Ketobacter sp. MCCC 1A13808: one gene and its partner. The protein of the gene in region 1 interacts with the protein of each later gene in a pairwise test. Links are inferred from orthologs where the notes say so. Each region holds a gene or a part of one and is shown on either strand. Other genes may lie near its edges. The genes, in order: yhbY and rho.

Region 1 (14,766 bases):
CATTGGCGTTTATAAATCAGCTTTAACGAGAGAATGATACGAATAGACTTCGGGCTTTACGCAGCAACATGGTTCGCGCAAAGCCCGAAGGTAGATTTGGTGCCGAAGGCCGGACTTGAACCGGCACGACCAGAAGGCCACTACCCCCTCAAGATAGCGTGTCTACCAATTTCACCACTTCGGCGAGGGAGGCATAATTTACCGGATCCATTACAAGCTATCCAGAAAATTATTCCTTAAACAATTACTTTTTTTGACATCTTACTCAGATGGCGGTATTTCGGCTTCCGGCTCAGCTGGCACAGCGGTCTGATCAACTCCCTCAGCCTCTAGCTCTGCCTTTTCTGCAGGCTGAGCAGGCACATCTGCTTCCGGTTCGGCCACTACGGGCACATCCGACGGCTCCGACACACCCTCATCGTCATATTGCGGCACGTCGGTTTCGATGACCTGCTCAACTACCGGAGCTGGCTCCGAAAAATCAATGCCTGTGCCGCCGGTCGCTTTCTCTCTGGCAATATAAGCCAAAGCCAGACAGATAATGAAAAACAGTCCTGCCAAAATCCAGGAAGATTTGGTCAAAAAATTACCCGACCCGGCGCCTCCAAATACAGTCTGCGAGCCGCCGCCGCCGAATGAGGCACCTGCATCCGCTCCTTTACCATGCTGTATGAGTACCAAGCCGATCAATGCCAGCGCCACACACACCAACACAATCAATAAAACGGTTTCAATCGTAACTGTCATCTTTTATTCCTGATCACCCTGCCGCCTGGCAGATAGCTATAAAGTCATTGGCGTCCAATGAGGCTCCACCAATCAAGCCTCCGTCTATATCGTCGCAGCTGAACAATGCAGCTGCGTTTGCTGCTTTCACACTGCCGCCATACAGTATGGGCAATTTTCCGGCTACTTCTACGTCTAGCTGTGCCAGTTTAGTACGCAACACACTGTGCACTTCCTGCGCCTGGTCGGGCGTTGCTGTTAACCCAGTACCAATTGCCCATACGGGTTCGTAAGCCAACATCGCATTAGAGAACGAGTGAATCCCGGCCTTTTCGACCACCGCCATTAATTGGCGCTCAACCACTTCGATCGTTTTTCCCGCGTCCCTTTCCTGCAAGGATTCCCCCAGACAAAGAATCGGGGTCAAGCCGCCTTCGAGTGTTGCGACGAATTTTTCTGCGACAAGCTCATCCGTTTCGGAAAAGAGCGCTCTACGCTCGGAATGCCCTAAAATAACGTGCGTACAGCCGAAGTCGGCCAACATACTGACTGAAACTTCCCCCGTGAATGCACCAGAGCCATGCTGGCTCGCATTTTGAGCGCCCCATTTGATGCCCGAGCCATTCAACACGTTCGCCACCTGATCCAGAAACGGGTAAGGCGCACAAATCAGGACTTCCGCCGTACTAGAGGTTAATCCGGCTTTCAGGTCGTTGAGCAATGCAGCGGCCGAAGCCTTACTGCCATTCATTTTCCAATTCCCAGCGACGACAGGGGTACGCATTATATCCGCCTCCTCTTTTGCGAGGCGGCAATGGTAGCGAAGAAGATGTCAACATACAAGGCGCCAAGGCGCGAGACGCCAGGCTGAATGGCTCCCAGATCACTTATGACGCGAGCAGATCAAGCAGAAATGGCCTCTTCAACCGTATCGGCAATTTGGCGACACAAAGAAGACACCTCATCGGCATTTGCACCCTCTACCATCACCCGGATCAGCGGCTCTGTGCCGGAGGGGCGTAACAACACCCTGCCACGCCCGGAGAGCTGGTTTTCAGCCGTTTTAACTGCATCCTGAACTTGCGGGATGGCAATGACATCGCGCTTTTCGGGCAACTGTACATTAATCATGGTTTGCGGCATTTTAACCATACCGCGCTTCAATTCTGCCAAGCTACGCTGCTCTGATATCATTACCGTCAGGGCTTGTAGAGCCGCTACAATGCCGTCACCTGTGGTCGTTTTATCCAGGCAAACAATATGCCCGGAAGACTCCCCCCCGAGATACCAGTCTCGCCGACCAAGCTCTTCCATCACATAACGGTCTCCGACCTTGGCCCTGACAAACTCGATGTCATTTTCACCAAGCGCCAGCTCCAGGCCATAATTGCTCATCAGCGTCCCAACGACTCCACCCACCAGCACACCTGCGCGCTTTCGGCCCTGAGAGATGATAAACAGCATTTCATCACCATCCACCACCTCTCCGTCGGCGTCCACCATTACAACCCGGTCACCATCGCCATCGAAAGCAATTCCTACGTCCGCCCGCAGTTCCAAGACTTTTCGTTGCAACAATTCAGGCCCAGTAGAGCCGCAATTTAAATTAATATTCAATCCGTCCGGTTCGACTGCCAGCGGGATAACTTCGGCACCCAATTCTTCAAACACCAGGGGCGCAGATGAATACGTGGCTCCATTCGCACAATCGACGACAATCCGTAACCCATACAATGACAACCGCCTTGGATAGGTGCTCTTACAGAACTCAATATAGCGGCCACGGGCATCTTCTAATTTTCGTGTTTTGCCAATACGGTCCGACGGCACCGTGTCCATATCCATGTCCATATAACTCTCAATGGCCAACTCGATGTCATCTGGTAGTTTTTTCCCCTCCGTGCAAAAAAACTTTATCCCATTATCATAATACGCGTTATGCGACGCACTGATCACAATCCCCGCCGCGGCGCGATAGGTTCGAGTTAAATAAGCTATACCCGGGGTTGGCATCGGACCCAATAACATAACGTCCACGCCGGAAGCGGAGAGACCGGCCTCCAACGCGGACTCGAACATATAACCGGAAATTCTCGTGTCTTTACCAATGAGTATTTTTTGGCGCCCCTCGCCTTTGGTGAACACCTTGCCAGCAGCCCACCCCAGCTTTAACATAAACTCCGGCGTTATCACGCCTTTACCAACCGCACCCCGAATTCCGTCTGTTCCGAAATAACGCTTTGTCATTCAGTGTTTCCTTAGGTTTCACTAACCGGTTTCAATCTGCATCCACCTCTGCGACGGCAGACGCTATTTTTAATACATCAACGGTGGCAGCCACATCGTGTACGCGAACAATGCGGGCTCCATTTTGCACCGCAATCAAAGCCGCCGCTAAGCTTCCGAACAGCCGCTCTTCAACCGGTCTCCCGAGCAAGGTTCCGATCAGGCTTTTGCGGGAGAGCCCCACCAGAATCGGCAGACCAAGTTGTCCCAATTGCGCCAAATGCTTGAGTAAGAGCAAGTTATGCTGCACGGACTTGCCGAAACCAAATCCGGGATCAATGATGATCCGGTCTCGCTCTATGCCCCCGCGCTCACAAACGCTCACTCTATCCACAAGATAGCAGCACACCTCTGCAACCACTGAATCGTATTTTGGTGCGACCTGCATAGACTGCGGTTGACCCTGCATGTGCATCAGACAGACGGGCAACCCACTATCTTTAGCTGCCGATAAGGCGCCGGGACGCGATAACGCGCGAACGTCATTAATCAGCCCTGCACCGGCGCGCGAAGCTTCCGTTATGACTTGGGGGGAACTGGTATCAAGGGAAATTACCGCGTCGACCTCCTTCGCCAAGGCTTCAACCACCGGCAAAACACGATCCAGCTCTTCTTGCTCTGATACCGGAGCGGCGCCTGGACGCGTGGACTCTCCACCCACATCAATTATGGATGCGCCTTCAGCCACCATTTTGACAGCGTGCGCTATTGCAGAGTCCCTGGAATTAAATAGACCCCCGTCCGAGAAGGAGTCGGGGGTCACATTGAGCACCCCCATGACGTGGGGATGCCGGAGATCAAGACTACGCAGACCGCATTGGAGTTGGTCTGATACTGACATGCACTGGTTAACGCTTAATGCGTGTTAGCAGGCCCGCCAATCGAGCCTTTGCTTGTCGCGTCTTTTTTGCTATCACCTGAGTCAGGTTCAACTGCAGGGCTTCCGCCTCTTGGTCCATCGTTGGAATCGTTCCAGCCTTTCGGAGGACGCGGCTTACGGCCTTCCATAATGTCATTGATTTGCTCAGCATCAATAGTTTCATACAACATTAACGCTTCTGCCATCGCATGCAGTTGATCCATATTTTCTTCGAGAATCGTCTTAGCCCGATCGTAACACTCATCAATTATCTTACGGACTTCCTCATCGATCTCTTTCGCGATCTGACCTGAAACCACCTTACGCTGATTATATTGCCGACCCAGGAACACTTCGCCTTCGTCTTCTTCGTAACTTAGTGGCCCCATTTTCTCGGACAGACCCCATTTGGTTACCATGTTACGCGCGATTTCAGTTGCGCGCTGAATGTCATTGGAAGCACCCGTTGTAACACCATCTTTACCCAAGGTGATTTCTTCTGCTATCCGACCACCAAACAAGGAGCAAACCATGCTTTCCAATGCACGCTTGCTTTGACTGTATTTGTCTTCCTCTGGCAAATACATGGTCACACCCAGTGCGCGACCGCGAGGAATAACACTGACTTTGTATACCGGATCGTGATCAGGAACCATACGCCCCACGATCGCGTGCCCGGCTTCATGATACGACGTATTCAATTTTTCCTTTTCTGACATGACCATGCTTTTACGCTCTGCGCCCATCAGAATTTTATCTTTGGCTTTTTCAAACTCTGCCATTTCTACGACACGTTTGCTGGCACGCGCAGCGAACAGAGCCGCTTCGTTCACCAGGTTAGCCAAATCCGCACCGGAAAAACCAGGTGTTCCACGAGCGATGGTTTTGGGATCGACATCATCGCTGATCGGCACTTTACGCATATGTACTTTCAGAATCTGCTCACGGCCCAGAATATCTGGAGCGGAAACCACAACCTGGCGATCGAAACGACCTGGACGCAGCAGCGCTGAGTCCAGCACATCCGGGCGGTTGGTTGCCGCGATGACAATTACTCCATCGTTCGGTTCGAAGCCATCCATTTCAACCAGCAACTGGTTCAGAGTTTGTTCTCGCTCGTCATGACCGCCGCCCAAACCTGCACCGCGCGAACGTCCAACTGCGTCAATTTCATCGATAAAGATGATGCAAGGCGATTGTTTCTTGGCTTGCTCAAACATATCGCGGACACGGGAAGCACCCACACCTACGAACATTTCAACAAAGTCAGAACCCGATATGGTAAAAAACGGCACCTTGGCTTCACCGGCAATGGCTTTGGCCAGCAACGTTTTACCTGTACCCGGGGAACCCACCATCAAAACTCCACGAGGAATTTTTCCGCCGAGCCGTTGAAACTTACCGGGGTCTCTTAAGAACTCCACCAGTTCCTGTACTTCGTCTTTCGCTTCATCACAACCAGCAACATCGGCAAATGTCGTTTTAATCTGATCTTCGCTGAGCAAACGCGCGCGGCTTTTGCCAAAAGTCATCGGGCCACCCCGACCGCCACCGCCGCCCTGCATTTGACGCATGAAAAACATAAATATCGCGACGATCAACAAAATGGGGAAGCAGGCGACAAGCAACTGCGCCCAGAGACTTTGCTTTTCAGGCGCCCGGCCTTCAATCGCCACATTGTTTTCTAACAACATGGGCATTAGATCGATATCGGCAATAGCAGGCAATACGGTTTCGAATTTCTCGTTGGATGCAGTACGGCCACTGACGGTAGATCCGTCAATGACGACCTTATCAATCTGACCGGACTGAACCGATTCAATGAATTGGGAATACGGGATAGGCTGCGACCCGGATTGAGAGCTGAAGTTATTAAAAACCGACAGCAAGACAATTGCGATAACAACCCACAGGATTAGGTTTTTTGCCATATCGTTCAAGGGTTTACCCTCACTATAATTATCGCCGGTTACAAGTGTCCGGCGTGCGTGCAAATTACATCAATTAACTATCTACATTACTACACATTAGGCGATGACACCATCTTTGCGCAGGAATCCCGCCTGGTGCTCATAATTAAATTCCTTTGAAGCCTTTTCCAAGCAAGTAGACCTCTTTTGAGCGGGCACGTGAAGCATCTGGTTTACGAGTGATCAGTTTCTGAAAGTCGTGTTGCATGCCCTTCCGGAATTGATCGATTCCCGGCCCCTGGAACACTTTGACAAGGAAATCTCCGTTTTTCTTCAGAACCTGCCTTGCCATTTCCTGAGCCAGCTCCACCAGGTACATGCCTCGTGGATGATCCACTGCCGTTACACCACTCATATTGGGGGCCATATCCGAAATTACAAGGTCAACCGGGCGATTACCAATTATTTCAAGTAGTTGCTGATAGACTTCCTGCTCACGAAAATCGCCCTGTAAAAACTGAACCTCCGCGATCGGCGCCATTTCCAGTATATCTGAAGCGATTACCAGGCCCTTACTGCCCACCAGCTTAATCGCTACCTGAGACCAGCCGCCCGGTGCCGCCCCCAGATCCAGCACCGTCATGCCCGGTTTGAAAAGCTTGTCTTTTTCCTGTATTTCCAACAACTTGAATGCTGCCCTGGAGCGCCACCCCTGCTCCTGAGCACGTTTCACGTAGACATCGTCAAAATGCTCCCGCAGCCATTTATTGCTGGTTTTCGTTCGCGAACTCTTCTTTTCGGACAAAACATTCCCCGGTGGTGATTCAGTCTATTTGACGGGTATTTTGCCTGATCCATACAGCAAGTCATAGATTAATGGAGAAACGCCGGTGACTCCTCTACAATACGCGCCCTATCCAGGAGCCGGGATCGTCGGCCCGACCGTTTCGACTAAATCATTTAGGTGGCACATCATTATGGCGCTGAGCCAAGATCAAAAAAAACGCTTTCGTAAAATTGCCCATCACTTAAAACCCGTTGTTATGATCGCGGAAAACGGGCTATCTAAAGGCGTGCTGAGCGAGTTAGAGCGCGCGCTGGAGGATCATGAGTTAATCAAGGTGCGCATCAACGTGATGGACCGGGATGACAAGAAAGCCGTTATCGACGCCATTTGCTCATCCACCAAAGCGGAGCTTGCGCAGGTCATCGGCAAGATGGCTGTAATCTATCGTCCGGCCAAAAAACAAAACCCCAAATTGTCCAATCTGGTCCGCCTGCAGGACTAAAACTACCCGCTACAAACTTTTTGCACATTTCGCATATATACTGGCCATGCATCATCTCCACTGCAGGCCGGTATGTCTATTCATAAAAAGCTCGTTCTCACATTTATTACCTTCAGCGCCGTTCTGATTATCAGCATGGCCATTCTGATTAAATGGAGTTTTCAGCGTGGTTTTGTAGACTATATCCGCCAGCAGGACAGCCAGACACTGCAAGAGATTACCCCGGACTTAACCCGGTTTTATGCGGAACAAAATGGCTGGGGGCCAATCCAGAACGATACCCGGCGCTTCTACCGGCTTTTACGTCACTTTGCAATGATGCGGGATGACCCTGATGCCACCGGCAACCCGCCGCCCCCGGGAAAAGTCCCGTTTCATCTTTCCGTTTTTCTGATTGACCCGACGGGCAAACTCATCGCTGGTAGAGACCCGAAAAGTCAAATCATCGAACAACAAGCCATTACTGTTAACGGCAATGTCGTCGGTTACTTCGGCCTGGGAGAGCGCCACCGCCCGCCCAATCGCCACGACAAACGCTTTGCTGACCAGCAGGGCAAACAGCTGGCGTTGATTACTCTGCTGGCGTTACTACTTTCGCTGCTGTTCGCCTGGCCCGTCGCTAAATTCCTGGTGAAACGGATTCAACGTTTGGTTTCTCAGGTACGGCATTTGAGCCAGGGGCAATACGATCACCAAATCAAAGTCCGCGGCGGAGATGAATTTGCCACACTGGCGCAGCACCTTAATGACCTGGCAAACACCCTCAAACAGACGGAGCAATCGCGACGTAAATTAGTAGCAGACGTGTCACATGAACTGAGGACGCCGTTAGCTACATTGAGGGCTCAACTTGAAGCGATTGAAGATGGTGTGCACCAATACAACGACGATACACACGCACGATTGCACAATCAGGTAATGCGGCTGCATAACCTGGTGGATGATTTATACCAACTGTCCTTATCGGACCTGGGAGCCCTGCAATACCGGAAACAGGATTGCGAACTGGACGTATTAATACTGAATGCCGTGCAAGCGTCTTTACCGGCATTCGATCAGGCAGGCATTGAACTAACCCTGGATGATGAATTACCGGATCGAAGCACCGTGTTTGCTGACCCGCAACGCATTACCCAGTTGTTTTCTAACCTGCTGCAAAACAGCCTGCAATATACTGACACACCGGGCAAAACCCGGGTCCGCTGTCAGCGTGAAGGAAACCGTTATCTGGTGGAATTCGAAGATACGGCACCCGGTGTAAGTGACAGCCAGCTACCCCAACTCTTTGACCGGCTATATCGGGCCGAATCTTCCCGCAATCGTGATCATGGCGGCGCAGGCCTGGGCCTGAACCTGTGTAAAAATATCGTGCAGGCACACCAGGGCAGCATCGAAATCCATAACAGCAGGCTAGGAGGGATACGGGTCAGCGTGCACCTGCCTGTATCAACTTAATGAATAAAATACTGATCATCGAAGATGAGGCCGACCTGGCACAAGTGCTGGACGATTACCTGAAACACCATCATTTCGATACGGCCATAGTGAGCGACGGTGCAAGAGCTATGGCCACGCTCGAGGAATTTCAGCCTGACTTAATATTACTCGATCTGATGTTACCGAACAAAGACGGCCTTAGTTTGTGTCGAGAAATCCGGTCTGTTAGCCACGTACCCATAATCATGGTAACCGCAAAGGTGGAAGAAATTGATCGATTACTGGGCCTTGAGTTAGGCGCGGATGATTACATATGCAAACCTTACAGCCCGAGAGAAGTCGTAGCCAGGGTCAACGCCAACCTCCGCCGGGTGCAGTTCGACCAAGGCTCCCCAGCCACGGAGCACAATGCATTGCTACTGGACGAGGACGCCATGGCAGCGACCTTACATGGCAATGAACTTAATCTTACGGCGGTGGAATTCAGATTGCTCAGCGCGCTATCTGCCGAGCCCAAAAGAGTGTTTACCCGAGACCAGCTGATGGACCGTATCTACCGCGACCAACGCGTAGTGAATGATCGCACGATCGACTCACATATCACTAAACTGCGTAAAAAGCTGACAGCCGCCAACGCAGGGAGCGAAGTGGTCCGCTCGGTTTATGGTGTGGGGTATAAATTCGAGATGCCGGCAAAATAAACCGGTTTAAACCCATCTTCACAATTGCTGCACATTGCATCCAATTTCATTGCACATTGCATTGCCATACTGCCTCACACCAACCACAGAGGACTATAGAATGAAATACATTATCGCAATATTAATGAGCTCAATGATTGCTTTTTCAGCCGCCGCCGAACCAATGCAGGGTGGACGTATGATGAAAGGGTTAACCCGACACCTGGATTTATCAACGGAACAACAACAACAGGTGGAACAAATCTTTGAAAGCAAACGACCGCAAATGGAAGGGTTGCACGAACAAATGCAAGCCTTGCGTGAGTCGACCAATACCGAGATCAAAAGCGTTCTGAACGAGGATCAACAAACCAAGTTTGAGAAGATGCAGGAAAAGCGTGAGGAAAAACGCGACCGCTTTAAGGGTCAACACAAAAAATCAGGCAAGCATGATTCAGAAAACGAAAGCGCAGAGTAACCCAACCCCACCACAGACTTGCCGCCCCATTCGGGGCGGTTTTTTCGATTAAATATGGCTTACTTTCAGAATTTCGTAACAGACCGTGCCACCGGGAGTGTCTACTGCCACCTCATCCCCGACGACTTTGCCAATCAACCCCCGGGCAATGGGTGAATTTACGGATAGTTTTCCTTGCTTAATATCCGCCTCATCATCTCCCACAATCTGGAAAGTCCGGTTTTCATCCTTATCCACATCATACAAATCGACTGTCACACCAAAAATAACTCGCCCTGTATTTTCAATTTTAGATACATCAATAATTTGGGCGTTTCCCAGCTTGCCTTCGATTTCCATGATACGGCCTTCCGCGAAACCCTGTTCTTCCCGGGCAGCGTGATACTCCGCATTTTCTTTTAGATCGCCGTGTTCGCGCGCTTCTGCGATCGCTGCAACAATACGCGGACGCTCAATTCGTTTCAATCGATCCAATTCTTCACGCAACCTGGCAGCACCCTGCTCCGTCATTGGATAGCGGCTCATACTGATAACTCCGAATGCAAATCCTGAAGGCGTCGGACAATGGGCTCCACATTAGTCTCCAAAGCAGCACAAATTGCCTGCGCACCCGCAATCGTGGTGGTATAGCAAATTTTGCCCAGCAGAGCCTGGCGCCGGATGGCAAAAGAATCGGCGACTGCCTGAGTACCTTCCGTCGTGTTAATAATCAACTCTACTTCCCGGTTCTTAATAGCATCCACTATGTGAGGACGACCTTCTTTCACTTTGTTAATAGATTTCACCGGCAAGCCGGCTTCCCGACACATTTTTGCAGTTCCGCTGGTCGCAAATAACTTAAATCCCAGCTTGGTTAGCTGCTTGGCCACTTCCAGGGCCGCAGGTTTATCGCTTTCACGGACACTGATAAACGCAGTACCGGAATCAGGAATTTTTTCACCGGCGCCCAACAGAGCCTTACCGAAAGCTTCACCAAAGGTGTCACCAACGCCCATTACTTCACCCGTCGACTTCATTTCAGGGCCCAGAATCGGGTCAACACCCTGGAATTTAGCGAACGGGAAGACCGCTTCTTTCACATGGTAGCGGGTTGGCACAATTTCTTGGGTAAAGCCCTGCTCCTGCAAAGAAGTTCCTGCCATACAGCGGGCAGCTGCTTTGGCCAGAGACCGACCAATACACTTGGACACAAACGGCACTGTGCGGGATGCTCTGGGGTTAACCTCCAGCACATACACATCGTCACCCTGCACTGCAAACTGCACGTTCATCAATCCGATTACGCCTAACTCCAGCGCCATCTTACGTGACTGCTCGCGCATAACCGCCTGCACCTCTGCAGTTAAGCTGTAAGGGGGTAACGAACAGGCAGAATCACCAGAGTGAATACCGGCTTGTTCGATATGCTGCATCAACGATCCGATCACCACATGGGTGCCATCGGAAACCGCATCCATATCCACTTCTACGGCAGCATCCAAGAAATGGTCCAGCAACACCGGCGCATCGTTGGAAACACTCACTGCGGTGTTCATATAACGACGCAATTCCGATTCTTTGTACACAATTTCCATTGCCCGCCCGCCCAATACATAGGAAGGTCTGACCACCAGAGGATACCCGATATCCATTGCGTGACGCACAGCTTCTTCGACACTCCTGGCTGTACGGTTGGGGGGCTGACGCAACTGCAGTCGCTCAATCATTTGCTGGAATCGCTCACGGTCTTCCGCTCGATCGATTGCGTCTGGCGTAGTACCGATAATAGGCACACCTGCTGCCTCCAGCTCGCGCGCCAACTTCAGTGGTGTCTGCCCGCCAAACTGCACGATAACGCCTTTGGGTTGTTCCAGCTCAACAATGGCCAGAACATCTTCCAGCGTAACCGGCTCAAAGTACAAACGATCCGACGTGTCGTAATCCGTTGATACCGTCTCAGGATTGCAGTTCACCATAATCGTTTCATAACCGTCTTCACGCATCGCTAATGCAGCGTGAACACAACAGTAATCAAACTCAATACCCTGACCGATTCGGTTGGGACCACCACCCAGAACCATGATTTTGTCACGGCCGCTGGGTGCAGCTTCGCATTCCTCCTCATAGGTGGAATACATATACGCAGTTGTGGTCGCAAACTCTGCTGCGCAAGTATCAACGCGCTTGTAGACAGGCTTCACGCCCATTTCCCAGCGCTTTTTGCGCAAATGTTTTTCAGACACCCCGAGCAACTGTGCAAGACGCGCATCAGCAAAGCCTTTACGCTTTAAACGCCACATCTGATCGCGGGTAATCTCACTAATAGCAGCGGTTTGTAATACTTTCTCGTTCTTGATCAGATCTTCGATTTGCACCAAAAACCAGGGGTCGATACCGGTATATTCGTTGATTTCATCAACCGTCAGCCCGGTACGAAAGGCATCACCAATGACCCACACGCGCTCCGGCCCGGGCGTCTTTAATAAGTGACGCACCTGATCCAGATAATCATCGGCTTTGTCGTCCAGGAATGGTTCAAAACCGTGGCTGCCCACCTCAAGGCCGCGCAAGGCTTTCTGCAACGACTCCTGAAAAGTGCGGCCGATCGCCATTACTTCGCCCACCGACTTCATTTGCGTAGTCAGTACGGGAGAAGCATTGGGAAACTTTTCAAAGTTAAAGCGCGGTATCTTGGTAACCACGTAATCGATTGATGGTTCGAATGAGGCTGGTGTTTTTCCACCCGTGATCTCATTTTGCAGCTCATCCAGCGTATAACCTACTGCAAGCTTGGCTGCCACTTTCGCGATTGGAAAACCAGTCGCTTTAGACGCCAGGGCAGACGAGCGCGACACCCGCGGATTCATTTCAATGACAACCAAACGCCCCGTCTCGGGATCCATTCCGAACTGCACATTGGAACCACCGGTTTCGACACCGATTTCGCGCAATACCGCAAGCGAGGCGTCCCGCATGATCTGATATTCTTTGTCCGTGAGCGTCTGCGCCGGGGCGACGGTCACCGAATCTCCGGTGTGCACGCCCATGGGGTCGAAGTTTTCGATAGCGCAGATAATGATGCAGTTATCATTCTTATCCCGCACCACTTCCATTTCGTATTCTTTCCAGCCTATCAACGACTCATCAATTAATAGCTCGTTCGTGGGCGACAAATCCAGACCACGCTCACAAATTTCCACAAATTCTTCGCGATTGTAGGCGATGCCGCCGCCTGAACCGCCCATGGTAAAAGAGGGCCGGATAATACAGGGGAAACCCAGGGTATCGAGTACCTGTAGCGCCTCTTCCATACTATGGGCAATAGAGGCACGGGGCGTTTCAAGCCCGATCGCCTTCATGGCATGATCGAAGCGCTCACGATCTTCAGCTTTGTCGATGGCATCCTGGGTTGCACCGATCAGCTCCACACCAAATTGGTCCAGCACGCCTTTGTTCGCCAAATCCAGCGCACAGTTCAGTGCCGTCTGTCCACCCATGGTCGGCAATAATGCATCGGGGCGCTCTTTTTCGATGACCTTGGAAACCGTCCGCCACTCAACCGGTTCAATATAGGTGGCATCGGCCATCGCCGGATCAGTCATGATGGTTGCCGGGTTGGAGTTCACCAAAATGACGCGGAAGCCCTCTTCTCTTAAGGCTTTACAGGCTTGAGCACCCGAATAATCAAACTCACAGGCCTGCCCAATAACGATCGGCCCGGCACCCAGAATTAAAATACTCTTTATGTCAGAACGTTTTGGCATTGCATCCTACCGTTGGCTTTATTGAGTGTTGCTGATTTCTTTGCGCTGCGTCATTAAGGCAACGAAATGATCAAACAGCGGCGAAGCATCGTGGGGGCCCGGGCTCGCCTCGGGGTGACCCTGAAAGCTGAATGCGGGCTTATCTGTCCGATGTATTCCTTGCAGGGAATCATCGAACAATGAACGATGTGTAGCTCGAAGTGTGTCCGGCAAAGTGGCTTCGTCTGCAGCAAAACCATGGTTCTGGCTGGTGATCATCACCGTGCCGGTGTCCATGTTTTTCACCGGGTGGTTCGCACCGTGATGGCCGAATTTCATCTTCACCGTTTTAGCTCCGCTGGCCAAGGCCAGCAGCTGGTGACCAAGGCATATTCCGAAAATCGGAATCTCGGTTTCCAGACATTCCTGTATTGCCTTGATGGCGTAGTCACAGGGTTCCGGATCGCCGGGGCCATTGGACAGAAAAATACCATCGGGGTTCATGGCCAGCACTTCACTGGCGGGAGTTTGCGCCGGCACAACCGTAAGATCGCAACCGCGATCCACTAGCATGCGTAAAATGTTGCGTTTCACGCCGTAATCGTAGGCCACGACTTTGAAGGGTAGGGATTCAGGCGCGTCCACGTAACCTTTTTCCAGGTCCCATGTGCCCTGCGTCCAGCGATAGGGCTCACTGACTGTAACCTCCTTCGCCAGATCCATCCCTTTCAGCCCGGCAAAGCCTTTCGCCAACGCCAGAGCCGCCGTTTCGTCGACTTCTTCGCCTGCCATAATGCACCCGCTGAGTGCACCTTTTTCCCGTAGGATTCGTGTCAATTTACGGGTATCTATTTCGGCAATGCCCTGGATGTTGTTGTCACGCAGGTACTCATCCAAATCCTTCTCTTTGCGCCAGCTACTGGCGATCAAAGGCAGATCGCGGATGATTAGCCCCGCAGCCTGGATTTTATCGGACTCCTCATCCTCTGCGGTCACACCGGTGTTGCCGATGTGAGGATAGGTGAGCGTCACCATTTGGCGTGCATAGGATGGATCGGTAAGGATTTCTTGATAGCCGGTGAGAGCAGTATTGAAAACTACTTCGCCTACGGTTTGCCCGTCGGCTCCGATGGAAACACCTCGAAACAGGGTGCCGTCTTCTAAGGCCAAAATGGCTGGTTTATTCAAGCCAACCTCCATTACTGGTTTCGTGTTGCGGGTAAGGCATTGCTGGGTACTGGGCTTACACGCCCAGTGATACAGCAATAGGGCGCCAGTTGCAAAAAAGCGGAATAGATTGTTGGCATCCATCCCGCTTTTTTTAGTGATTCTGGCATGATCAAACTAATACACGCTTCTGTAAACAGGTTCCAAATTGT
Region 2 (15,423 bases), on another replicon or contig:
CCATAACGTCATGACACCAGTAGGAATTCCCCGCACACCGAGATTGAATACTAGCCGATGCTAATTGTACAATCGGAACGATGCGCACATGATTAATGCCCTATACTATCCGCTTAACACAGGTAGTCTGTGGCACAACTGGAGAAATACATGAGCAAACTAGTAAATGTAACTGACAGCAACTTTGAAGCTGAGGTGTTGCAATCAGAAAACCCGGTGCTGGTGGACTACTGGGCCGAGTGGTGCGGACCCTGCAAGATGATCGCACCGATTCTGGAAGAGATCTCCGGCGAATATGACGGCAAACTTACCATTGCCAAGCTGAATATTGACGAAAACCCGGAAACCCCCCCCAAATACGGTATTCGGGGCATTCCGACCTTGATGTTGTTCAAAAATGGCAACGTTGAAGCGACAAAAGTTGGCGCTTTATCAAAATCGCAATTGACAGCGTTCCTAGACAGTAATATATAATTACCCAACCCCGACTCTGCGAGCCGGGGTTTCTTACTTCGATGTTGCGCCTTCAATCAAAACGTAATAAGCGCAACAACGGAGAGCAAATCAAACTGTCTCTTCGATTCCTCACCCCTCAGAACTTTTGAATTAGCATTATGTGAAGGATCGGGCGCGAAGTCGTTTGAAGCAATAACCTGGACGCTTTGGCTAGCGGATGCTAGATTACTTTTAGTGCCTCCCTAAGTCCTGGGAAGCATTTCCCGAATCTAAATATATTTAGGGTCTACGAACCAAAGAAGATCCATCCGAACAGGATCTCTGCCAATCGCTTCTCGCACCATTTTTACGACCCGTTTAGACAGGAAGCTCTACTCGTTCGCTAACAGCCTTTTGGTTGTAGCTCTCCATACCTTTAACGTTAACCTTCAAACATGACCCCCACGGAAATGAATCTCACCGAATTAAAAACAAAACCCATTGCTGAACTGATCGAAGTAGCGTCTTCTATGGGCCTGGACAACATGGCCCGGACGCGCAAACAAGACATCATCTTCAGTATTCTTAAACGACATGCCAAAAGCGGCGAAGATATCTTCGGTGACGGCGTTCTGGAAATTCTTCAGGACGGTTTTGGCTTCCTGCGTTCAGCCGAAGGCTCCTATTTAGCGGGCCCAGATGACATCTATGTGTCACCCAGCCAGATACGTCGTTTTAACCTACGCACCGGCGATAGTATTTCCGGTAAGATTCGCCCCCCCAAGGAAGGCGAGCGCTATTTTGCGCTATTGAAGGTCAATGAAATCAACCTGGATCGCCCGGAGCACGCGAAAAACAAGATCCTGTTTGAGAACCTGACACCGTTATTTCCGCAGCAACGCTTTCTGATGGAAGTCGGCAACGGCAGCACCGAAGACATCACTGCACGCACGATCGACCTGGTCGCTCCCATCGGTAAAGGTCAGCGTGGCTTGATTGTGTCGCCTCCGAAAGCCGGTAAAACCCTGATGCTGCAGAACATTGCACAGTCGCTAACGCGCAATAACCCGGAATGCCATTTAATTGTATTGCTGATCGACGAGCGCCCTGAAGAGGTGACCGAAATGCGGCGTACGGTACGTGGCGAAGTGGTCGCCAGCACTTTCGACGAACCGCCTTCGCGACACGTTCAAGTGGCAGAAATGGTATTGGAAAAGGCCAAACGCCTGGTTGAGCACAAACAGGATGTCGTTATTCTGCTGGATTCGATTACCCGCTTGGCTCGTGCATACAACACAGTCATCCCGTCTTCCGGCAAAGTACTGACTGGTGGGGTTGACGCCCACGCACTGGAAAGACCCAAGCGTTTCTTTGGGGCAGCACGAAATATTGAGGAAGGCGGCAGCCTGACCATACTGGCCACCGCGCTGGTGGACACCGGTTCGAAAATGGATGAAGTGATTTTCGAAGAGTTCAAAGGTACCGGTAATCAGGAATTACACCTGGACCGCCGTATTGCAGAAAAGCGTGTTTTCCCGGCCATTAATATCAACAAATCCGGAACTCGTCGCGAAGATCTGCTGACATCGGAAGACGAACTGAAAAAAATGTGGATACTACGCAAGATCCTTCATCCCATGGATGAGATCTCGGCTATGGAATTCCTGATCGACAAAATGCGTGACACCAAGACTAACGAAGAATTCTTCGACTCGATGAAACGCAAGTAAATCATGCTACCCGGATAAGGCCTGCCTCGTCATGGCTCATACTGTAACCTTTCTGCCCCGCCAGCTGAACCTGACTGTGGCAGAAGGTGAGTCAGTATTACAAGCGGCTTTGCGTCAGGGCTTCCGGATTCCCTGGGGTTGCAGCTCAGGGTCTTGCCGGGCATGCGAAGGACGCCTGAAATTCGGTCGTGTGCAGTTAAAACACTGCGCTGGCGAAGTTAGTGCTTCAGATAGTGCAGCGGATTCGATACTCTGCTGTCTGGCGTATCCGATTGAAGACATTCAAATAGAGGTGCACAAGGTGTTGGCTCCCGGACAGTTCCCCACACAAGAAATTACCGCTCAAATCACGCATATCAAGCAAATTAATCCGGACGTTAAAATTGTCCAGTTCAAGCTGCCTGCAGGCAAAAAGATTGAATATTCTGCTGGCCAGTACCTGGAAATCATCCTGGATTCGGATATCAGTGCTGCGTTCTCTATCGCAAATGCCCCCCGCGATGACCGCACTCTGGAACTGCATATTCGCGCCAGCCAGGACAGCGTCTCCTACCCATTGTTAAAACCGCAACTGAAGGAAGGCGAATTACTGCGCTTGCGGCTGCCTTTAGGGAATACCACCCTGCACCGCCTGGAACACGCCAAAACGCTCATTATGATCGCGGCCAGCACCGGCATCTCACAAATGATCGCTATGCTGCAGGCGCTGATTACTGCCGGTGATGAACGTCCCGTATTTGTGTATTGGGGCGCGCGCCTGGTGCGGGATTTATATCTACACGACGAGATGAAAACCCTGGTAATGCGACATCCTAATTGCCGCTACATCGCCATCGTATCAGACCAACCGGAATGGCCGGCGCGCAAAGGCCTGGTGCACCGAGCGGTACTGGATGATCGCAACGATTTCAAGGATACTGCGATTATTGTCGGTGGATCACCGGCTATGGTCTATGCCACCTACGATGACTTTATTGCCGCCGGTATAGACGCCGGCCAGATTATTTCAGATGTGTTTGATTATGCACCGCGTGAAGCGCAATAGTCAGGCCGCCCCACGCTGCAACACGATCGCTAATTCATCGCAGCTAGCGCTGAGCCGGGCCCAGGCAAGATCGATGGCATTATGATCATTGCTTTTTGCTGCCAGTTCGAGTTGCTCTGAATAATACTGAACCCGCATTCCGCCTAAGCTTGAGGCCGAGCCTTTCAGGGAGTGCGCTATATTGGCAATATCATTGAGTTGCCTGGTCACTACCGCCGCTTCTGCCCGCTGGCGGCGCTCGGGCAACATATCGAGGAATATTTTCACTAATTCAGCCAAACGTGACTCGGATTGGCGCACGCGTTTCAATAACGCGGCTCTATCCCATACCAACTTGTCCGAAACGGGCTCAGCCATGTCTTTGCCAAGGCCTTGCAGAACTTCCAGATCGGGCAGAATGACACCCGCTTTTGATGACTGGCTTCCATGTTCCAGCCAATACAACAACTTCAGCTCCAATGCCTGGGGATCAATGGGTTTTGTCAAATAATCGTTCATACCCACCTGCAAACAACGGTCTGAATCCCCCGCCATGGCATTGGCTGTCATGGCAATCACAACGACGTCTTTATTGGCGACGCCTGCGGCACCGGCACGAATCGCCTGGGTCGCAGTATACCCGTCCATAACCGGCATCTGGCAATCCATAAACACCAACTTGAACGGGTCCCTGATTTGGGCTTCAATAATCTCGAGAGCCTGCTGCCCGTCTTTTGCCCGGCTGATCTCCAAGCCAATATCACTGATCAAACCCTCTGCCACTTCGAGATTGACCTCGTTGTCGTCCACCAATAGGATTCGCGTTCCCGCATAGGGTTCGAAAGCAGCAAGATCAAGATGATGCTCGGTATCGTCCCTCTCAAATTGACCAATATTTTGCCCGCTAAAAAGCGCAGTGCTCAGTCGCCGGCCCAAATCCAACGGCGTTACCGGTTTATTAAGCCACTCAATCGGACATTGCACTGTTTTCAATGCCGGTCCTGCGCCCCCCTCCTTTGCCACCATAATGTTTGGCCTGGCCCCGGTCATCTGATCCAGAATGGTTAAATCCGCACTATCATCCAACAAGGATTGATCCAAGATAATGACATCGGGTGTGATAGCGCCCGCCACCACGTCCTTCAATAACGCATTTAATAACCCGGTGTAGACCTCTACCTTCGCCTTCCAAATTCGCAACTGCAAAGCCATTGTTTTCGCGGCTGTTGGGTTTGGATGGGCAATCATAATCAGGCGCTCACTCAATTCAAGGAAGGGGACTTCATTGCCGGCGCGCTCCGAGTCGCTAAGCCTGAAGTCAAAGCTGAAGGCGCTTCCGCTTCCTTTCTTGCTTACTACGGAAATATCACCCCCCATCAGCCGGCATAATTGCCGGGAGATGGATAACCCCAAACCTGTTCCACCGAAGCGGCGGGTAATGCTGCTGTCCTCCTGAGCGAAAGCATCAAACAGATAACGCTGCCCCTCCTCTGAAATGCCCACACCCGAATCCCTGACGCAGCCTTGTACCAATACCTCACCATTGCTCTGTTCCAGAGTTCTCATGGAAACATACACTTCCCCGTGCTCCGTAAACTTAATGGCGTTCACAATCAGGTTCGTCAGGATCTGACGTATGCGGTGAGAATCACCAACCAAATAGCGGTGTTTAATTTCAGCCACATCGAGTATGTATTCCAGCTTTTTATCCTGCGCTTTTATCGCCATTGTAAGGGCCAGGTCACACATCAAACGCAGTAAATCGAATTCCTCTTGCTCTATATCGAGTTTGCCTGCCTCGATTTTTGAAACATCCAGAATATCGTTGATCAACGCCGATAATATCACACTGCTATTCTCGGCCATTTTAAGATAATGAAGTTGCTGCTCGCTTAAACCACCCCGTCGCAGTAGCCGCAACATACCCGCCACGCCATTCAACGGAGTGCGTATTTCGTGACTGATGTTGGCAACGAATTCGCTTTTGGATTTACTCGCCGACAGCGCTTCGTTTCGGGCCAGTTCAAGCTCACGTGTGCGTTCAGCCACCTGCCTTTCGAGTGATGCATTCATATTCTGAAGCTTCGCTTCAATATCCACTTGATCGGTAATATCACGGATTATCGCCGCGACACCGGGGATGGAATTCTTTGTTCCGGTAATCGGAGAAAGGGTGACCGAAACAGGAAATACACTTCCGTTCCGCCGTTTGGCCTCAATTTTGAACGCAACGACCAGCTGACCGTTCAGCACTTTATTCATGGTCTCCTGCAGTGATGCGGCGGATTCACGAGTCACGAACAACTCGAATACACTACTGCCGATTGCCGCTCGCCTGCTGACACCAAACATATCCTGGGCAGTGTCATTCCAGCTGGTTACAACGGCACTTTTATCCATACCGACGATGGCGTCACTCGAGCCGCTGACGATGGCTTCATACTGGGATAGGGTGTCACTCAAATCAATTTTTTGACTGATATAGTGCTGGTAAGCCGCTATCAAAAAAATTGCCAGAATCAACACTATCCCCGATATAAGCCACAACTTGTTGCGCTGGCTGATCGCTATTTCATTGACGTCGGCAGCCAGCATTCCGATGATCAGCTTCAAATGGCGGCCAGATTCAGCACCGGACAGCTGAATTTCGGAATCCAGAAAATAGAGTGCCTGCGCTGTTTCTATTTCGTTGGCTTGCTTTAATTTTTCGTTGATGCCATTTGAGGCCTGCTCCTGGAAGGTGCCCTCCCAGCTTGGTGCATCGCCAAATTCGAAAGAAAAATTGTTACGTGCGTTAGGATGCAGTATGAAGTTATCTTTGGTATTCAATAAATACAGAACGTATTCTTCATGTAAATTTTGCTCCAGCGGATCGAGCAGAAACTTGGCATCCACATTAATTATAATCAAACCGAAAAACTGGAACTCCCCGTCATACACCGGCATCCCCACTCGGTAAGTGGGTCGATAAGGGTATTCCAATTTACCGTGTTCTTTGTTCAGGTTTAAATCAGAAACGTACACTTCGCCCGGTGGCAGCTTTCGGATCATCTGGAAATACTCCTGATCACCCTTCGACTGCAATAACGCATCCGGCGCCGCTGAGATTTTGCTGTGACGCCGCTCCACCCGGATGAGCTCTTTGCCGGAGTCCGCTTCGCCAATATAGCGTATTTGATAAATTTCAGGATTGTTTTCGAGAAAGCCAATGTATATGGTTTTGAGACGGGATTTCCAGCGCTCGGTGGGGGTTGAGTCTAATGGGTCTATGCCGCCATTTTGCGCTGCACGAACCAGCCCGCTAACGGGCGGCGTACTGAATAGAAAGCGCACCTTTAAGGCGCTCGATTCGATACTGTTCTGGATCATATTGTGGCGCACCACCAATTGATCTCTCAGCTGGTCGCCTGTGGTTTTGAGAATACCGCGCTGGACACTTTGACTCTCATAAACCAGCAAACCGCTACCCACTATCAATATGGCGATCACAGCGATAATAAAAAACCGGGTGTCAGATTGTTTATTCATAACATTATTGCCGCCCTTCAATGAGCTGATGTGGGCTAAAGCGCTTTAATCTCATTCCGCTGTCTCCGTTTAAGGCCGGCAATCCAGCGAGAGAGTGTTCTGCCGGTACGCTTTCTGAAACATTTAATCCTTCTCCGCACCACTTGCTTTTAGAATGGTCAGGCTTTTCGAATACAGCTTAAATCCATCCCGACCTTCTTGCTTGGCATTGTACATAGCAATGTCCGCGTTCTTTATCAGAGCATCCATATCCATGCCGTGGACCGGTGCCACACTCAACCCCACGCTGGTGGTTACATTCAGCAGATGCTCTCCGATAGTCAAAGGAAGCCGTATTGCTTCCACCACTTTATTACAGATCATAACCGCATCATCAACACTGGAGAGGTCGGGTAGAATTATGACAAACTCGTCTCCACCCAAGCGAGAAACCGTATCCGATTCCCGCACCACAGAGCTCATCCTTTGCGCCATTGCTATTAACAATTCATCTCCCACTGCATGACCCAGGGAATCGTTTATCTGCTTAAACCGATCCAGATCCAGTAGCATTATGCCCACTTGCTTGCCAAACCGTTTGATTCGCTTTAGGGAAATGGACAGCCGATCCTGCAATAACGTACGATTGGGCAATCCGGTTAACTGATCATGGTGCGCAATGTGTTGAATTCGTTCATTAGCCCGTAGCTGCTCGGTAATATCATAAGCCACCAACAGATAACCGGTTACGACTTCATCCTCGGTACGCAAAAGAGTTACCGTTAAACTGACCGGGACCACAGAGCCGTCTTTACGGACGTAGCTCCATTTCTGGCTTTCGACTACACCTCTATTGGCTTTTTCCACCAGCACCGAAAAGCATGGCATAATATTTTCGGACAGTTCACTGGAAAGTTCCACCGCTCGGGTTTCAAGTTCGTCCTTCAAATGAAACTGAAGCGCGTTACCTTGGCCGACCAACTCGTCTTTGTTATATAGGAGCAATGCTTCCAGGGCAGGGCTGGCAGCCAGGATGCCGCCTTCAACATCGGTCGCGATAATACTGAATGGGGAATTATCTACGATCGACTGCGTTAACTCATGGGCCCGTGTGAGCGCAGCTTCCGCTTCTTTCCGATGACTAATGTCAACTATGGTGGCAAGCACCCTTGGCTCGTTGAAGGTCTCAATACCGCTGAGCGAGATTTCTACCGGAATCAGTTTTCCACCACGGCCTTTCAACTTCATCTCAAAATGGTTGTGGACCGACTGTGGCGACACGGCATTAAAATAGGATTGCATCAATGCCGGATAACCGGCGCGCGCATCCTCCATTAGCAACTTGTCCAAGCGGGCATTTAATAATTCGGGCTTTTCATATCCACACAGCGCGCAGGCTTTGTTGTTCGCTAACACGATCCGGCCTTCACTGTTCACCGCAATCATCGCAACCGGCGCCCATTCAATCGTACGCGACAATGCGAGCATCTGTTGTTTTTGGTGTGTCACATCGGTAAAGGTCAGCACAAATCCGGTATGATCTAAGCGAGTGGAGCGAATGTCATAGAGGCGTCCGTTATTGAGTTCAAACTCCGCCCGTTTTTGCTCTCCTTTTAGCAGTCGGACCAACAGATCGGCGATGGCCTTCGCATCTGACTCGCCGGATAACACCCCGTTGCCCTGTAATAAAGGGCCAAGACTCTCAATATCGGTTTGCAACTCGGCTATATCAGCTGGCACGCTGAAGGTATCTTTAAAGTGCTGGTTGCAGTACTGAAGTTGATATTCGGTATCCACAACAACGACGCCCTGAATCAGGGTATCCAGGGTAAGGTGGGACAGGTTTTTTTCTTCTTCTAGTTTTTCTGCAAGCAAATCCGCGCGACGTTGCAGCTCGAATTTGCCTAAAGCACGGATCAATATCGGGGCAATAATATCTAAGTAATTACTTTCCGCATCTTTGGTTATAAAGTCAGCCGCCCCGGCGTCCAACGCAGCGAACGCCAAACTGACATCATTGGCGGCGGTCAGTATGACAATGGGGAGATTAATCCGGGCAGCATTGACTTCTTTGATGAGGGTGATGCCGTCCATATTCGGCATTCTATAGTCAGTCAGAATCATATCGAATTGACTGCGCTGCAAGACTCCCAATGCTTCATAGCCATTGGAAACATGGACGACCGCAAACGATTCATCTTCAAGCAGGGGCTTAATCAGCAACGCCTGAACCGGGTCGTCCTCGACGTACAATAACCTGCACCGAACTCTAATCTTATTAGGCAAAAACTCAGCCATAACTCCCTCTAATTATGATGATAAACAGGCAAGCGCACGCCTTAATCATCATTAAAAGATAGGACAAAAACCGAATTTTAGCGGCGTAAATTTGAATAGAACGGGTTATTCCTGGGTTATTTCAGGCTCTTTTGGCTGGATAGTGCCCGGTAGCGGCAAATCCGGTAAACGTTCTGCAATTAATTCCAGTCCGGCCTGAAAGTTTTCATTACTGGATTGGTGATTACCAAGGTGGCTCAACAACCGTCCCAGCTCACCATAGGCCTGGGCACTTTTGCGCGAACGCAGGCTTGCCTCGAAATATTCACGGGCCCGATCCCATTGGTTCAGCCGCAAACTGAGCCGCCCCATGGTCAACAGCAGCATGGGATTACTGGGGCGCTCCTTAAGCCAGTTTTCACACCAGAGCAATTGCTTCTGAACATCGCCCCCGGTAACCCGACCGTAGACCTCAACCAGACTATCGTCCCAGCTTTTCCGCAAAAGATCCGTGATAACACGCTCGGCATCCTCTCCGGCGTTAGCGACCATGAGCGCTTCTGCGTAAATTTTTACCAAACTGGCCTCATTGTGGAATTTTTTTGGTAAGTTATCCCACACGTCTTTCAGATTCTTACGTTTTTCCTCATCAGTACTACCACGAACCGCACGGCGCAATTTACCTTCATAGCACTTTTGTGCCAACTGACTAAAAGCGTCTTCACTCACAACCTTATGCTTTTTTAGCGCCGGTAATAATTCACGCAAGCTATCCCAGTCTTCCAACTCCACATACACCTTGGACAACATTTTAATCACGTACGCATAGCTCGGCGCTTTGGGCTCACGTGACAGCTTCATTAGCGTAGCAAGGCACTCTTCCCAATGTTCGGTTTGGTACTGCAACCGTGCTTTGGTGAGACTCACGGCATCATCGGCGCCTTTGGTGCTTTCGTGGGCCAGGCGCAGATAATTATCACGGCCTTCTGTTTTGCCCTGCTCATGGGCAGCCTGAGCTGCCGTCAGATAGTTTATTAATGGTACTTCGTTGCTTTTTGCCGCTTTTGCCAACTGCTTTTCCGCATTCGCCCAATCGCCCTGCGCCAAAGCGATCAGACCGTTGGTCGTGCGCCGATTGGCATTACGCTGGCTGCGCTTGGCATCAAACAACCACCGCAGCAGCGACCAGGTCCAATACACCACATAACACAGCAAAAGAATGCACAGCACCCCCACCAGTAAACTGGTTTCAAAGGTGTGACGGCCATGGGCCAGCAGCAAATACCCGGGATCTTTTGCAACCGCTTTAAAAAACAAAGCACCGATTAAACTGCCCATCACCAGAAACATGATGGTAGAGGGCTTTAATTTGATGAGATTAAGAAGGCCGGTCACTGAGTTTCCTCCTGCTTCGCTTCCGGTTGCTTCACTTTAGTCTGTGTTTTCGTTTTCTTGTCATTCTCCCGGTGCAAACTCATGGCCTGCTGTTCCCGGAGCAGTTTCTCTTTAGACCAGAACTCGCGAAACACCTGAACCGCTCTCAAGGAGCTTTCGATGGAAGGCACTTTCGGCGCTAATTGCACTTTGAGCAGATCATTCACCTCGGTGACGAATAGTTTGCTCTCGCCACTTTGCTGATGAATAAACAATTGAGCCCGCTGCTTTGCGCCCAGCAAACTCAAGTGATAGGCCTCGTTGTCCCCGCTCAAGAGGGCTAACTGAGCCTGCTGCAATAACAGAATTACGCTTTGCACCAAAAATTCCCGGTCTGCAGTGAGTACTGCAGGGCGGCCTTTTTCGTGTTTCTGGTAATTAAAGAGCGATTTAAGAAAGTGATCAAACCGATAAACGAACAGCGCCATGCCATCATCCGGGATCGCTTCACTGGGTGTTTGCACTGAGCCTTGCTTCAGATCGTAGGAGGGAATCCCCAGCTTGTCGACCCGCTCGGTTAAGGAACTGATCCGAATAAACACGCCATCAACATCGACATTGCTGGCGGATGCCTCTTTCAGTTTGTGAATGTCTTTAAGCAAAGCTTCGCGCAGCCGCCGTGCGGTAGGCTCCTGCATAGCACGCACGATACCGTCTGCTTCGGTCAATAATGCCAGGGCCCCACGGGTGTCCCCCAACAAAGACAAACGCTGCTCGGCGACCGTAACAAAGTGCTCTACTTCCCGGAGCATCCAGTCAATCCGGTTAGTACCGGTGATCGAGGTTATGTTTTCTTCCAGCGTCGACATGCGCGCTTCCAACACTTCCCGGTTTTCATTGGCAGATCGGATCGCCCGTCGCTCCTGGGACCGTTGTCGCGTAATTTCGTCAATCTGTTTTTGTATCTGCTCCAGATGGGTGGTACGCCCCTGCAGCTCGCGGGTTATTTCGTTCCGCTCTTCTAGCGCTACATTACGTTCCAGTTGCTGCTGATAAAACAAATAGCCCACAACCCCCGCTGCGGCTAATGACAGCAACAAAGAAAATAATAAAACCAACCTGGCAGCCCAGGTGAGTTTGGCTTTTGCCGGTTTCGCGTTGGTTTTGGCTTTTCCGGAGGGCGGCGCGCTTGCTGCCACCGGATCCGGGTTGGCAGCGGTCCCGGTGTTCGCTATTGGCGTTTGATCAGATTGGTTATCTGAGGTGTGATTTCCGCCGTTTTTCTTGTCTGTCATTCGGCATCCTAGTCGGCTTGCAGTTGTTCGATAGAGTTGATTACATCCCGGAGCGCCGGGCTTGCAGATTGAATTACGTGCTTAAAACCCAGTCCCGTTGCGAACTGAGCCAATCGCCCACTTATTACAATGAGCGGGTTGTGCAGCAATAATGTCTGTTGCGCTCCCATCAAAGTCATGAGATTACGTAATCCATCACCACTTGTCACGGTTAGAATGACGGTTTCACCCTGTATCAAGCGCCGTTGCAAAGGCCGCGCATCGACGTCCGGTAAAACCCGGCGGTACAATTCCAGGTACTCCACCTTTGCGCCCCGCTGCTGGAGTGTTTGCGCCAGAGTCTCACGGCCACCCTCTCCGCGCAGAATCAGCACCCTGCGATCGACCAGTTGTTGCAGTTCGGACCAATCCAACAGGGTTTCGCTGGTCGCCCCCTGTTGCGCTACCTTCGGGTTCACCTGCCAACGCCTCATTTCCTCGCCGGTAGCCGGCCCTACGGCCATCCACCGTTGCTGCACCGGCCATTGCGGCCAATAATCAGCAAGTGCCGATAGCCCGAGCGCGGCCGCATTGGCAGAAACACAGATAACAAAATCGTAGCGATCCAGTTCCATTATCAGGCTGCGTTGTGCCGGATCGAGTTGAAGGGGCTCAATTTCCAAGGTGGGAAGTACGATGACATCAGCGCCTGCGCCCGCAAGGCACCGGGTAAGCTCGCCGGCTTGCTCCGCAGGCCGGGTAACGAGCACCGTCTTCCCCTGCAGCGGGGTGCTCATAGGTGACCGCATTGCATTATGCGCCCTGCTCATAAAGTCGTTGCAGAATTTGGTCCGCGCCCTGAGATAACAGTTCGTCAGCCAGCTCATATCCCAGCGCTTCTGCCTGTTCCCGGTGGCCACGGACCTCATGGCAAATCAAACGGGAGCCGTCCGGTTCACCCACCAGGCCACGCAACCAAAGTTGATCACCCTCCAGTTCCGCATAGCCGGCAATAGGCACCTGACAACCGCCCTGCAGGCGGGTATTCATGCCTCGCTCCGCCATCACCCGGCAGTGGGTATCCGCATCACTCAACACCGTTAACAGGGATAGGGTGTCGTCATCCTGCAGGCGACATTCAATACCAATGGCACCCTGGCCCACGGCAGGCAGACTTTCCTCCGGGGACATCGCTCGCCGGATGCGCGCCTCAAACCCCAACCGACGCAATCCGGCTGCTGCCAGAATAATGGCATCGAATTGACCGTCGTCCAGCTTTGCTAAACGGGAGTTCACGTTACCGCGCAGATCGACAATTTTCAGATCGGGCCGGCGCGCTTTGATCTGCGCCTGACGGCGCAAACTGCAGGTACCGAGGATGGCGCCCTGAGGCAGGTCTTCAATGCCATCGTATTGATTAGAAACAAAGGCATCACGGGGATCTTCACGTTCACAGATTACCGACAGCCCAAGCCCTTCCGGAAAGTCGACCGGCACGTCTTTCATGGAATGCACCGCGATATCCGCGCGGTTTTCCAGCATTGCCAGTTCCAGCTCTTTTACAAAGAGCCCCTTACCACCCACCTTGGCCAAAGGCGTATCCAGGATCACATCGCCGCTGGTTTTCATGGTAACCAGCTCGACCTTCAAATCCGGATAGAACTGCAACAACCGGGATTTCACTGACTCGGCCTGCCACAATGCCAACGGGCTTTGACGGGTCGCAATTCGCAGGAGTTTTGGGGTCATAAAAGGGTGCCTCTAAAATAAAGGCTGAACCCTATCACATCAGAACAGGGGATTCATCAAAGGCTTTGCAACAGCTTTTTAACCGACGAGGCGTGCCGGCGGCTTACCGCCAGCCGTTCTTCAACACCCTGAATCCGCAGATAAAACTGGTTGCCCTTGTGTTCCAGCGCTTCGATGTAACTGAGCGCAACCAGCGCATTGCGATGTACCCGTAAAAAGCGATCGCCGAACTCGGTTTCCAATTCCTTCAGCGTTTCATCCAGCAGGGTTTCCCCCTGGCTATGACGCACAGTGACGTATTTCTGGTCCGCCAGGAAATAACGAACATCGGCAACCGCAATCAGATCGATGCCCTTGCGGCTTCGCACACTGATATATTCACGTTCTTTGGCATTGGCTTGCTCTGGTTGAGCCACGCCGGTTTCACGTCTTACGGCCAGCATCTGGGCTTTATTCACTCGCCCCGCCTTGCTAAGGGCTTTTTCCAAATCTTCCTGACGCACCGGTTTCAGCAAATAATCAACCGCATTGACTTTAAACGCGGCAATCGCGTGTTCATCATAGGCAGTACAGAAAATAATGGCGGGCGGGCTGTCACTTTCCGACAGTCGCGACGCGGCCTGCAGGCCATCCATTCCCGGCATTCGAATATCCAGTAAAATAATATCCGGGTAAACAGAGGGCACCCGTTCCAACAGCTCCTGACCATTTTCAGCTTCACCGACGCACAAAGTAGCCGGGATACGCTCCAACATACGTCGCATACGGTCGCGAGCCAAAGGCTCATCATCACAAACTAATACTCGGATCATCTGACCTCACTTCTCCTCTTTATTGTTCATTATTGTCGCCGGGAGAGTCAGCAGGGCACATCAAATATTATTACCTTAGCACGATTAGAGCACGAAAATAGCGCATTGCGTCAACCTTTTAAGACCCGGTGTATACGGGCTATGGCGTCGCTTTGAGAGGATATGGATAGGAGAGCCGGGTGATATAACGGCCGCCTTCCGGATAGCCGGTAAGTTTGGCACGCTCTCCATAAAGCGCCGCCAAGCGATTACGGGTGTTCTCCAGCGCCATATGATTGCCCTCAGACGCTCCGGTGTGCAAACCGGGCTCAAACGGGTTAGTAATGGTGAGTTCAAACACGCCATGAGCATAGCCCGCGAAAATTTCCACCAGCCCCCCTTTGGGCACCGGCTGCACCCCATGAAGAAGGGCATTTTCCAGGAGCGGCTGCAAAGTTAATAAGGGGATATTAACCTGCTTAGGCACCGAGCGTATTTCCCAGCTCACTTGCAGGCGTTTGCCCAACCGCAGCTTTTCTATATTCAGATACTTTCTGCACAGCTCAAATTCCTCTTCAATCGGCACCTGATTACCCATATGGTTAAGGCTTGCCCGGAACAGCGCAGACAAATCCTCGACTACGGTTTCCGCCGTACGCGGGTCGGTTTCAATCAGGCTGGCCAGAATATTCATACTATTAAACAGGAAGTGCGGACGTATGCGGGACTGTAATGCCTGAATCCGGTGCAATAATTCCGACTGGCGCCGGGCAATCAACATGGCCTGCAGATAAAAATAACGGATCACCAACCCGCCCACGATGGCGGCGATCGCGACGTTGGTAAGCACCACAGCGGAGTAAAGCACGCTCACCGCCGATGCATCCGGCGGCGGAAAAAACACCCACTGGCTAATGACACTGACAACCCAGGTATTCACCGGGATCAACAAATAACTGATGGCCACGGCACGGGCGGGCCTTAACTTGCGCAGAAAATCACGCATCTGGCACAACAGCGCCGCACTGCTCAAGGCGACCCACTGAACGAACAGCGACACCAGCCCCAGCTTCATCCAGTCGTATTGCACCAGGCTGCTTTCGATCAGCACAATCACCACGGCAAATAATTCGGCGATCAGCACCAGAAAGAATACCGGCTGGCGAGCACACAGATCCGGTAAAAAGAAAGTTTCTTCCGGTTCATCTTGAGGTGGAGTCGGTTTTACCATGCTTACCCGGAACTGCTGTTATGTAATGCAT

Evidence for each region.
Region 2: the proteins of yhbY (region 1) and rho interact in binary tests that used the Escherichia coli proteins (3 or more experiments, as listed by UniProt). The link is inferred for Ketobacter sp. MCCC 1A13808 from one-to-one orthologs.

What each region holds. Positions count from the first base shown.
Region 1 is NZ_VRKW01000006.1:42,713-57,478, forward strand. What follows is about bases 5,462-8,414. They hold yhbY (ribosome assembly RNA-binding protein YhbY), read left to right. Parts: upstream 5,462-6,758; coding sequence 6,759-7,070; downstream 7,071-8,414. Other genes in these bases: ftsH (ATP-dependent zinc metalloprotease FtsH), read right to left, coding at 5,462-5,802; rlmE (23S rRNA (uridine(2552)-2'-O)-methyltransferase RlmE), read right to left, coding at 5,948-6,586; FT643_RS12735 (ATP-binding protein), read left to right, coding at 7,143-8,414. In the rest of the region: preprotein translocase subunit SecG, read right to left, coding at 262-747; tpiA (triose-phosphate isomerase), read right to left, coding at 761-1,510; glmM (phosphoglucosamine mutase), read right to left, coding at 1,630-2,973; folP (dihydropteroate synthase), read right to left, coding at 3,005-3,853; more of ftsH, read right to left, coding at 3,868-5,461; more of FT643_RS12735, read left to right, coding at 8,415-8,525; FT643_RS12740 (response regulator), read left to right, coding at 8,525-9,208; FT643_RS12745 (periplasmic heavy metal sensor), read left to right, coding at 9,309-9,665; transcription elongation factor GreA, read right to left, coding at 9,714-10,190; carB (carbamoyl-phosphate synthase large subunit), read right to left, coding at 10,187-13,408; carA (glutamine-hydrolyzing carbamoyl-phosphate synthase small subunit), read right to left, coding at 13,427-14,575.
Region 2 is NZ_VRKW01000012.1:25,500-40,922, reverse strand. Bases 158-3,035 are described here. They hold rho (transcription termination factor Rho), read left to right. Parts: upstream 158-905; coding sequence 906-2,165; downstream 2,166-3,035. Other genes in these bases: FT643_RS18175 (2Fe-2S iron-sulfur cluster-binding protein), read left to right, coding at 2,197-3,035; trxA (thioredoxin TrxA), read left to right, coding at 158-474. In the rest of the region: more of trxA, read left to right, coding at 151-157; more of FT643_RS18175, read left to right, coding at 3,036-3,210; FT643_RS18170 (ATP-binding protein), read right to left, coding at 3,211-6,717; FT643_RS18165 (diguanylate cyclase domain-containing protein), read right to left, coding at 6,841-8,949; FT643_RS18160 (heme biosynthesis HemY N-terminal domain-containing protein), read right to left, coding at 9,100-10,368; FT643_RS18155 (uroporphyrinogen-III C-methyltransferase), read right to left, coding at 10,365-11,642; FT643_RS18150 (uroporphyrinogen-III synthase), read right to left, coding at 11,651-12,418; hemC (hydroxymethylbilane synthase), read right to left, coding at 12,435-13,370; FT643_RS18140 (LytR/AlgR family response regulator transcription factor), read right to left, coding at 13,427-14,179; FT643_RS18135 (sensor histidine kinase), read right to left, coding at 14,322-15,392. UniProt on the Escherichia coli protein: Facilitates transcription termination by a mechanism that involves Rho binding to the nascent RNA, activation of Rho's RNA-dependent ATPase activity, and release of the mRNA from the DNA template.